Regions from separate parts of the Rugamonas sp. GW822-FHT03B10 genome, predicted to be linked through region 2. Evidence: riboswitches for the same ligand, from Rfam matches in the RefSeq annotation. Region 2 holds a riboswitch; the other holds the start of a gene.
The links. Region 2 has a riboswitch for cobalamin ahead of AC1RQG_RS26880 (TonB-dependent receptor plug domain-containing protein). Riboswitches for the same ligand answer to the same signal wherever they lie in the genome.

Region 1 (4,366 bases), on a different contig from region 2:
CTGTGCAATTCTCAAACGAGGTATGTGCCAAACCTTCGTTCAAACTGGCCCGTCATAGCAGCAGCGCATTTTTCCGGCGTGAATACAAAATAGACCCTAAGAACCTAAGCTTGCCTGACAGGGTCACTGAGGTCGAGATTAACTGCAAAGCCCCTTCCCCTATCAGCTTCTTTTATTTCAGAGACAAGCGCCATGTTGTTTTTTATTGGAAGGGCTTCTTTTTGAACGCAGAACGGCGAATTGAGGACAAACCATAGGAGTTGCGGGGTTGGATATGTTGGGCAGCGCCATGGTGTCACTTTCAGACGGCCTGCCCCGGAACGTCGAGCGGGTGCTCCGTTCCTGGTGGTACCGGGCGGGAGCGAACCTTCCGTCCCAGGGATTTCAATCCCATGACAATCGTCATGATCGAGCAGATGCAACCAGCTACGATACCCATTCGACTATTGGAGGTGCCCATGATAAGCAATCGTCGTCCAAGCCAATCGCTTTGGCTGAGCTTATTTTTCGTCGTCATTTCGGCTTGCGCGTCTCGGCCAGAAATTCCTGAACCAATGATCCAGGTTCCGCAAGACCGTCAATTGGTGAACGTGGACCAAATAATTGCCCCATCTCAGAAGGCTTGGCAATGGGACGCGAACCGTTGGTTCACTGCGGAACTGGACTATCAATGCCGTGGCCCGATTAGATTCCTGGACGAAAAAAATGGCATTGACACCTATGTCGGGAACGATCATGTGCCTCGCGTAATCTTCGCCAGTGATGACCCGGAGAGTCCCAAATATCGCAGTCCTCGGATGACAAGTGAAGAGGTTAAAAACCACAAGCTGGTTATCGTTGCGGCGCCGCTCGATAAAATTCATAGCCGCATCGGTTGGTATTCGATTTTGGCGCCCAAGGATTATCGGTTCCATAGCCAGGAGGCGTCTGAGGCTGGTGAGTTTATCGTGCGGGTTCCTGATATCGAGGCCTTAGGTCTGCCGCATGTTGGGAAATTCCCACCATCGGATGCTTGTGAAAGGAGCATCAAATTGCCACCTTGGTCTCCGATGATGGGAAAAGAGAAATTGATTAACTTCTACGACTGGTACGCGTCGATGAAAGCAGCCTACCCTGGATGGGCGAATGCAAAGACAGACGCGCTCATCGAAGAGGATCGCAATTGGCATCGTGGCGTTCTTATTCCTGGCGCTACAACTCCCACCCGCGGACATCATTAAGTAAATATCCATCGGGCATCGGGAGGCCTGTCGGTGAGTGGCCTGATCGTTGATGGGAACGAAACAGCTTGAATTCTTGTATGGCGACTTTTCCGCAATTAATGGAGCCGGAAGAGAAGAAATGTCCGCAAAGATGAAAACATGGAAGCCAACAATTAAATAGACGGTAGGTACGGCGTAATCCGAAATATGGCAGCTTGCTGTGCATAGAAAATGGACCGGATGCGATGATTTTCGGTTCGGCAGGTGATACTGTCGAACCCTATGCGCCGCGACTATGCCAGCGTCACGTTACGCCCCCGCTGCCCCAAACCGGAAGCTCGACACGGCCAGCGCCCCGAAGAACGCATCCTCGTGATAGGGCATGGCCGCCGTCTCCTGCTCGGCCGCGCCGAGCGCCACCATCAACGGCAGCAGATGCTCCTCGCGCGGGTGCGCCATGCGCGCGGCCGGAGCCTGTTCCCACGCCAGCAATTGTGCCGTGCGCTCGGCCGGCGGCAGCGCCATCGTGGCGCGCAGCCAGGCGTCGAACTGGTGCGAGGCCGCCGCGCCCTGCGCGTTGAAGGCGCGCAGGTTGTGGTAACTGAGGCCGCTGCCGACGATCAGTATCCCTTCCTCGCGCAGCGGCGCAAGTGCCCGCCCCGCTTCCACGTGGGTGAGCGGATCGAGGCCGTGCCGCAACGATAGCTGGACGATGGGCACGTCCGCCTGCGGATACACGGGATACAGCGCGCTGAAGGTGCCGTGGTCGAAGCCGCGCCCGGCGTCGAGCGCCGTGGCGTGGCCCGCGCCGTCGAGCAGCGCCTTCACGCGCGCGGCCAGCTCGGGCGAGCCGGGCGCGTTGTACTGCACTTCGTAGGTGTGGGCCGGGAAGCCGTAATAATCGTAGATCATCGGCGGCCGGGCGCTGGACGACACCGTGAACTGGTCCGCTTCCCAGTGCGCCGTCACCACCAGCACGGCCTTGGGCGTGGTCCCCAACTGGCGCGGGATGTCGCGCAGCGACGCCTCCAGCGCGTCGTAGGTGTGGCCGAATTCCGTTTTCATGAATGGCCAGGGGCCGCCGCCGTGGGACAGGAAATAAGTGGGTAGGGCTTGGTGCAGCATGGTCAGTCTCCAGACTAGGTTAGCCTCCACTATATGCTTGCGTACTCAAGTATTCAATCGTCCAACTGTGGATGGACCATTCAGCTTTTGTTAATGATGAGCGGTTGCATCATGGGCGCAGGTATAATGCCGGGGTTTTGGTGCCCGCGCGCGTGACCACGCGCGCAGTTAAACGGGAAACACGAGGCCGCTCCCAGCGATCACGGCCAAGGTGTGCTGCCCCCGCAACGGTAAACAAGCGCCGACCGCTCCCTGCGGCCGGCAGGCTGACTCAAGAACCACTATGCGCCACTGCGCGCGTAGGAAGGTGGGCCAGTCCGACTTGCAAGCCCGGATACCGGCCAGACAGGTGGATGAGCGTTGCGCCCCAGGCGCCGGCGCGCCATCCGGTTTATTCCGGCTTGCGGGGACGCAGGCGGATGCCCATTCAACAAAGATCTGACATGCAAATCACCGTTACCCGCCGCCTGCCGGCGTCGCAGCCGCTTGTGCTGGCCGCAGCCGTTTCCCTCTGCTTCGCCGTGACCGCCGCCGCGCCCGCGCTGGCGCAAACCGCCGTTGGCCAGTCGCTGGCGCCCATCGTCATCACGGGCGCGCGCTTCGACGCCACCGCCGGGATGGCGCCGATCGGCGCCACCGTGATCACGGCCGATGAGATCCGCCGCGCCGGCGTCACCGACGTCAACGCCGCGATCCGCAAGATCGGCGGCGTTTACGGCCGCAACAGCCTCGATGGCAGCCCCGACTTCGGCCTGGACCTGCGCGGCTTCGGCACCAACAGCAGCCAGAATCTGGTGGTGGTGGTGGACGGCGTGCGCGTGTCCGAGAGCGAACTGTCGAACGTGATCCTGTCGACCATCCCCGTCGACACGGTGGAGCGCATCGAGATCAGCCGCGGCGGCGCCAGTGTGCTGTACGGCGAAGGCGCGACGGGCGGCGTGATCAACATCGTCACCAAGCGTCCCGTGGCGCACAGCGCTGGCGGCAGCATGACGGCGGAAGCGGGCCAGTTCCGCGAGCGCGAACTGCGCGGCACCGTGCACCAGGGCTGGGACGGTTTCGCCGCCGACGGCGCCGTCGATGCACGCCACAACGACAACTACCGCGACAACAACAACTACAAGCAGGTCGACGTGAGCGCCGGCGCGCAGTGGTTCAGCAAGGAAGGCCGCATGGGCTTCCGCTACGAGGGCGCGCGCGAGGACATGCGCTTCGCCGGCTCGCTCACCGAAGCCCAGTTCAACGCCAATCCGCGCCAGACCACGTCGCCCAACGACTTCGGCTCGCTCGACAGCGACCGCCTCACCGGCTTCTTCACGCGCCGCATCGGCAACCTGGACCTGGCGGCCGAATTGTCGCATCGCGAAAAGACGGTCAAATCGACGTACTTCTATTCCTTCGGCCCGTCCGCCGCTGAATACACCAGCAAGCAGACGCAATTCTCGCCCCGCGTGCGCCAGCTGGGCCAGATCGCTGGCATGAGCAATGAAGTGGTGGCCGGTCTGGACCTGATGCGCTGGAACCGCGCGACCGATGCCTCGTTCTCGCAGGCCGACGCCACCCAGCGCTCCAAGGCCGTCTACCTGCGCGACGAGATCAAGTTCGACCCCGCGCATGACGGCCGCCTGGCCGCAGGCGTGCGCCGTGAGCTGTTCGACAAGGACTTCTTCGATCCGCTGGCGTTCCCTGTTGGCCAGTACCACACGGTGCAAGGTCTGAACGCATGGGAGCTGCAAGGCAGCTACGCCGTGCTGCCCGCGCTGCAGGCGTTCGCCAAGGCCGGCCAGAGCTACCGCGTGGCCAACTCGGATGAAAACGCCTACGTGCCGGATGCCAACCATCCGCTCGCGCCGCAGATGTCGCACGATCTGGAACTGGGCGCCAGCTATGGCGACGCCGCGCGCAAGGTCACGGCCCGCGTATTCCGCAGCAACCTGAGCAACGAAATCTTCTTCGACCCGACCCTGAATTTCGGCTACGGCTTCAACACCAACTTGGCGCCCACCCGCCGCGAAGGCTTCGAGCTCGATGGCGAGGCG
Region 2 (4,366 bases):
GCGCAGGTCGCGCCGGGCCAGGAAGTACAACATCAGGGAAACGGTGACGGCGCCCCCGAAGGCGGCGGCGTCGATCACCCACGTGGCGCACATGAACAGCAGGGCGGCCAGCGCACCCACCGAGGCGCCGCCGGAAATGCCCAGTACGTAGGGATCGGCCAGCGGATTGCGCAACAGCGCTTGCATCATCACGCCCGCCAGTGACAGCGCGGCGCCGGTCACGAAAGCCGTGGTGGCCCTGCCGCCCCGCAGTTCCAGCAGCGTGGCGGCCAGCGAGTCGGCGCGGCCATGCAGCAGCGCGTCGATGGCGCCCGGCAGGTCCGACAGCGGGATCGCCACCGATCCCATCATGCTGGCGAACAGCAGGCTGGCGAGTGCGCACAGTAGCAGCGCGGCGATGATTACGCTGGTGCGCTGGCGCAGGTTGTGGAGGGGAGCATGCATGGACTGCCTTTGTTCAGTGGGTGCCGTCGCCGGACGGGGAGCTTTGCCCGGCAGGTTACACCAATTTCTTTGCCTTATTTGTAGCCGTAGCGCAGCCCGGCAAACAGGTTGGAGCCGGACGTGCTGTAGAAGCGCGCCAGCGCGTACTCCTTGTTGGCGACGTTATTCCAGCGCAGCAGCGCCGACCAGTCGTGCGTGATCTGCCACGTCGCGTACAGGTTCACCAGCCCATAGCCGCCCAGCCGGTTCTTGTTGGCCGCGTCGTCGTAGCGGGCGCCGGACAGCGTCAGTTCCACGCCGCCTTTGACCGGACCGGTGGTGTAGTCGAGCGCCAGGTTGGCGTGGCGCTGCGCGCGCCGCGCCAGGCGCTTTCCAGTGGTTTCGTCCTTCGGGTCCTGCAGGTCGAGCGTGGCGGCCAGTTCGAGGTCGCCCAGCTTACGGCCCGCTTCCACGGTCAGGCCTTCCAGCAGCGCGTGGTTGACGTTGTACGCGCAGCTGTAGCTCTTGGGCGTGGTGTTGTAGGGGCAGGGTGTGACGCTGACGATCAGGTCGGTCAGGCGGTTATGGTAGTAGCGGGCGGCCAGCGTGGTGGCGCCATCGTCGTAGTTCAGGCCTGCTTCAACGTTGCGGCCCAGCTCAGGCTTGTTGGTCAGCAGGCCGTAGCCGGGGTAGTACAACTCGTTGTAGGTCGGCGCGCGGAAGCTGGTGCCCACGCTGGCGCTGGCGCGCAGCTGGCCGCTGAAGTTGTAGCCGTAGCCGAGGGCGCCGGTGGTCTTGCCGCCATACGCGGAATTGTCGCGGCGGATGCCGGCGTTGAACAGCTGCGCGCCGCGCTTCGCGTTGTAGGACGCGGCGTAGGCATTGGTGCTGCGGTCGCGGTTCAGTGTCGTCACGCTGGTCGAGCTGACCGATTCCTCGCGATGGTCGTACAGCAGTTGCAGAATGTCGGCGCCGAGCTGGATATCGTTCTGCCACGTGAAGTCGGTTTGCCTGGTGTTGAGCTGGGCGCGGTCCTTGGGCAGGTCGCTGGTGAAGTTGCCCGACTCGTCGCGCGCTTGCGCGTACTGCAACAGGCTGGTCCAACCCGGCAGCAGTTGATTGCGGCTGTAGACGGCGGCGTTCTCCAGCTTTTGCAGGCTGCGCGTGTCGTAGCTGGACGGGCCGCTGTCGTATTGGGCGTCCAGTTTGCTGTGCATGAACAGCGCGCCGATCTCGTGGCCGTGGGCCAGGCGCAGGCTGATATGGCCGGCCGCGCTTTCCTTGTCGTAGCCGTCCTTGTCCGGATTGTAGGAGTAGTTGCCGGGGACGGTGGACGAGAAGCCGTCCGACTTTTCCTTGCCGGCGCTGAGCGCGTAGCTGACGCTGTGCGCACCGCCAGTGGTGCCGGACACTTGGGCGTCGGCCGTGCGGGTATTGTCGCTGCCGTAGCCGACGGCGGCCGTCAGTGCGGGCGCGCCCTGGCCTTGTTTGGTGAAAATCTGGATCACGCCGCCGATGGCGTCGGCGCCATACATGGTGCTGAGCGGGCCGTACACGACTTCGATGTGGTCGATGGCCGTCAGTGGGATGGCGCTCCAGTTGGCCGCGCCCGTGGTGGACGATCCGATGCGCACGCCGTCCACCAACACGATGTTCTGGTTGCTGTTGGCCCCACGGATAAACACGCTGGCGCTGGTGCCCGGCCCACCGTTGCGTGCCACTTCGATGCCGCGCTGGCGTTGCAGCAGTTCGATCACGGAACCGGCGCCCGATTGCGCGATCTGTGCCGAGTCGATCGTCAGGGTGTCGCTCAGGATGTCGGCTGCGGGTTGCGGTGTGCGCGCGGCGGTGATGAAGACGGCGCTGGCGGCCAGATCGTTCTGGCTGTCGGCGAAGACAGCGGGTGTGGCGAAAGCGAGCGCGATCGCAGCCGCGAGCGCGCGGCGGGAAACAGGAAAAGTCATGGCAAATCTTCTGTAAAAGAGCAACCGGCCGACGTCCCCGTAGGCCAGATTGAACAGAAGCGGTGAACTGGAACAGCGCATGGCAGCCCGCCGTGGCAGGCATGGTCCGTGTCGCGCAACTCCCCGTTCGCACACTTCCACCTGCTTTGGCCGGTATCCGGGCTGGCAAGTGGCGCCGCCTCACCTTCCCATGCCTAAGCACAGTGGTTGTTCGAGGCGGTTCGTCGCAGGTTGCGCGACACTTGCTTACCGTTGCGGGGGCAGCACACGTTGGCCGTCTGGACGGCTTCGTGTTTCCCGTTTAACTGCACGTCTGGACAGACATGCGGGCACCAAAACGCAGCCATTATACGGCCTGCGCGCATGACGGCAAGCGCGGCTTGCGATCCGCCTGTCAGTCCGACAGGACGATGCGCTCGCCGTAGGCGATGCGGTGGGGCGTGCTGGCGGCGCGCAGGGCCATGTCGGCGGGCGCCAGGCCGGCATGGCGGGCCATCAGCAGGCGGATGGTGCCGGCGTGGCAGATGACGATGGCGTTGGATGGCGCGTTGGCGCGCAAAGCGTCGTGGAAGGCGGCCACGCGCGTGGCCATTTGCAGCACGCTCTCGCCGCCGCCGGGGTGGTATTGGGCCGGGGCGGCGGCCCATGCGTCGATTTCCGCGCGTGGAATGTCGTCCCAGCGCTGCATCTCCCATGCGCCGAAGTGCATTTCGGCCAGGCGGGCGTCGAAAATGGGGGGACTGGTGGCGAGCTGCCTTGCCAGTTCGGCGCAGCGCCGCAATGGGCTGGCGTACAGATGCGCGCCTGCCGGTAGCGCGCCCGCCAGCGCGGCGACGACCTGGTCGATCTGTTCCTGCGCGACCGGCAGGTCGGTGCTGCCGTAGCAAACGCCGGCGGCGACCAGCGGTTGCGGGTGGCGTATCAGCGTGAGGCGCATCAGTGCCAGGCGCCGTGTCCCAGGCTGGCCAGCAGGCACAGGTAGATCGCCACTTCGGATACCTGCTGCACAGCGCCCAGGCAATCGCCCGTGTAGCCGCCGATGCGGCTCACGCATTTCTGCGCCAGCCAGTATGCGGCGGCGGAGGCGGCGAGCACGCTGGCCGCGAGCGCCGGCCAGGACAGCCAGCCGTACACGCCGCAGACGGCTGCTGGCAGCAGGGCGCAGGTGGCCGCGATGAGGAATTCGGCGTTGCTCATTTTTTGCGCCAGCGGTTTCGCCTTGCCTTCGTCGCGCGCGTAGTCGAGGCGCCAGATCAGCGCGGTCGATGTGAGACGCGACAGCGGATGGGCGACGAACAGCGCGGCGATGGCCACGGCCGATGGCAGCAAGGACAAGGTCACGCATTTGAGCGCGAGCATGCAGACGATGCCGATGGCGCCATACGCGCCGATGCGCGAATCCTTCATGATCTCCAGCACGCGCTGGCCGGTCAGGCCGCCGCCGAAGCCGTCGCACATGTCCGCAAAGCCGTCCTCGTGGAAGGCGCCGGTGGCGTAGATGGTGGCGGCGGTCGCCAGCACGGCGGCGACCGGCGCCGGAAACAGCAACGCCGCCAGCGCGTAGGTGGCGGCGGCGATGGCGGCCACCACCACGCCCACCAGTGGGAAGTAGCGCGATGCGTGGTTCAGCCATGCGGCCTCGAATCCCACCCAGCGCGGAATCGGCAGCCGGGTAAAGAACTGCAGCGCGGTGAAGAACAGGCGGATCTGGTGCATGGCTGGTCCCTGTTCCGCGACGCTATTCCGACTTCTCGCTGACCTGTGCCGACTCGAACGTCGCCATCTGGTTCAGGAAGTTGACTGCCGCGTGCAGCAACGGCAAGGCCAGCGCGCAGCCGGTGCCCTCGCCCAGGCGCAGGTTCAGTTGCAGCAGGGGGCGGGCGCCCAAGTTGTCCAGCATCTTCTTGTGGCCGCTCTCGTCGGAGCAGTGGGAGAACACGCAGTAGTCGAGGATGGCGGGTTGCAGGCGCGCCGCCACC

Region 1: another riboswitch for cobalamin. It lies ahead of AC1RQG_RS06345 (TonB-dependent receptor); the one in region 2 lies ahead of AC1RQG_RS26880 (TonB-dependent receptor plug domain-containing protein).

The regions. Positions count from the first base shown of each region.
Region 1 is NZ_JBXANP010000003.1:96,977-101,342, reverse strand. It holds gene AC1RQG_RS06360 (hypothetical protein) at 1-257, shown strand, start outside; gene AC1RQG_RS06355 (hypothetical protein) at 393-1,220, shown strand; gene AC1RQG_RS06350 (DODA-type extradiol aromatic ring-opening family dioxygenase) at 1,512-2,327, opposite strand; cobalamin riboswitch at 2,449-2,687, shown strand; gene AC1RQG_RS06345 (TonB-dependent receptor) at 2,771-4,366, shown strand, end outside.
Region 2 is NZ_JBXANP010000033.1:997-5,362, reverse strand. It holds gene AC1RQG_RS26885 (FecCD family ABC transporter permease) at 1-444, opposite strand, end outside; gene AC1RQG_RS26880 (TonB-dependent receptor plug domain-containing protein) at 519-2,387, opposite strand; cobalamin riboswitch at 2,519-2,739, opposite strand; gene AC1RQG_RS26875 (histidine phosphatase family protein) at 2,782-3,324, opposite strand; gene AC1RQG_RS26870 (adenosylcobinamide-GDP ribazoletransferase) at 3,324-4,103, opposite strand; gene cobT (nicotinate-nucleotide--dimethylbenzimidazole phosphoribosyltransferase) at 4,126-4,366, opposite strand, start outside.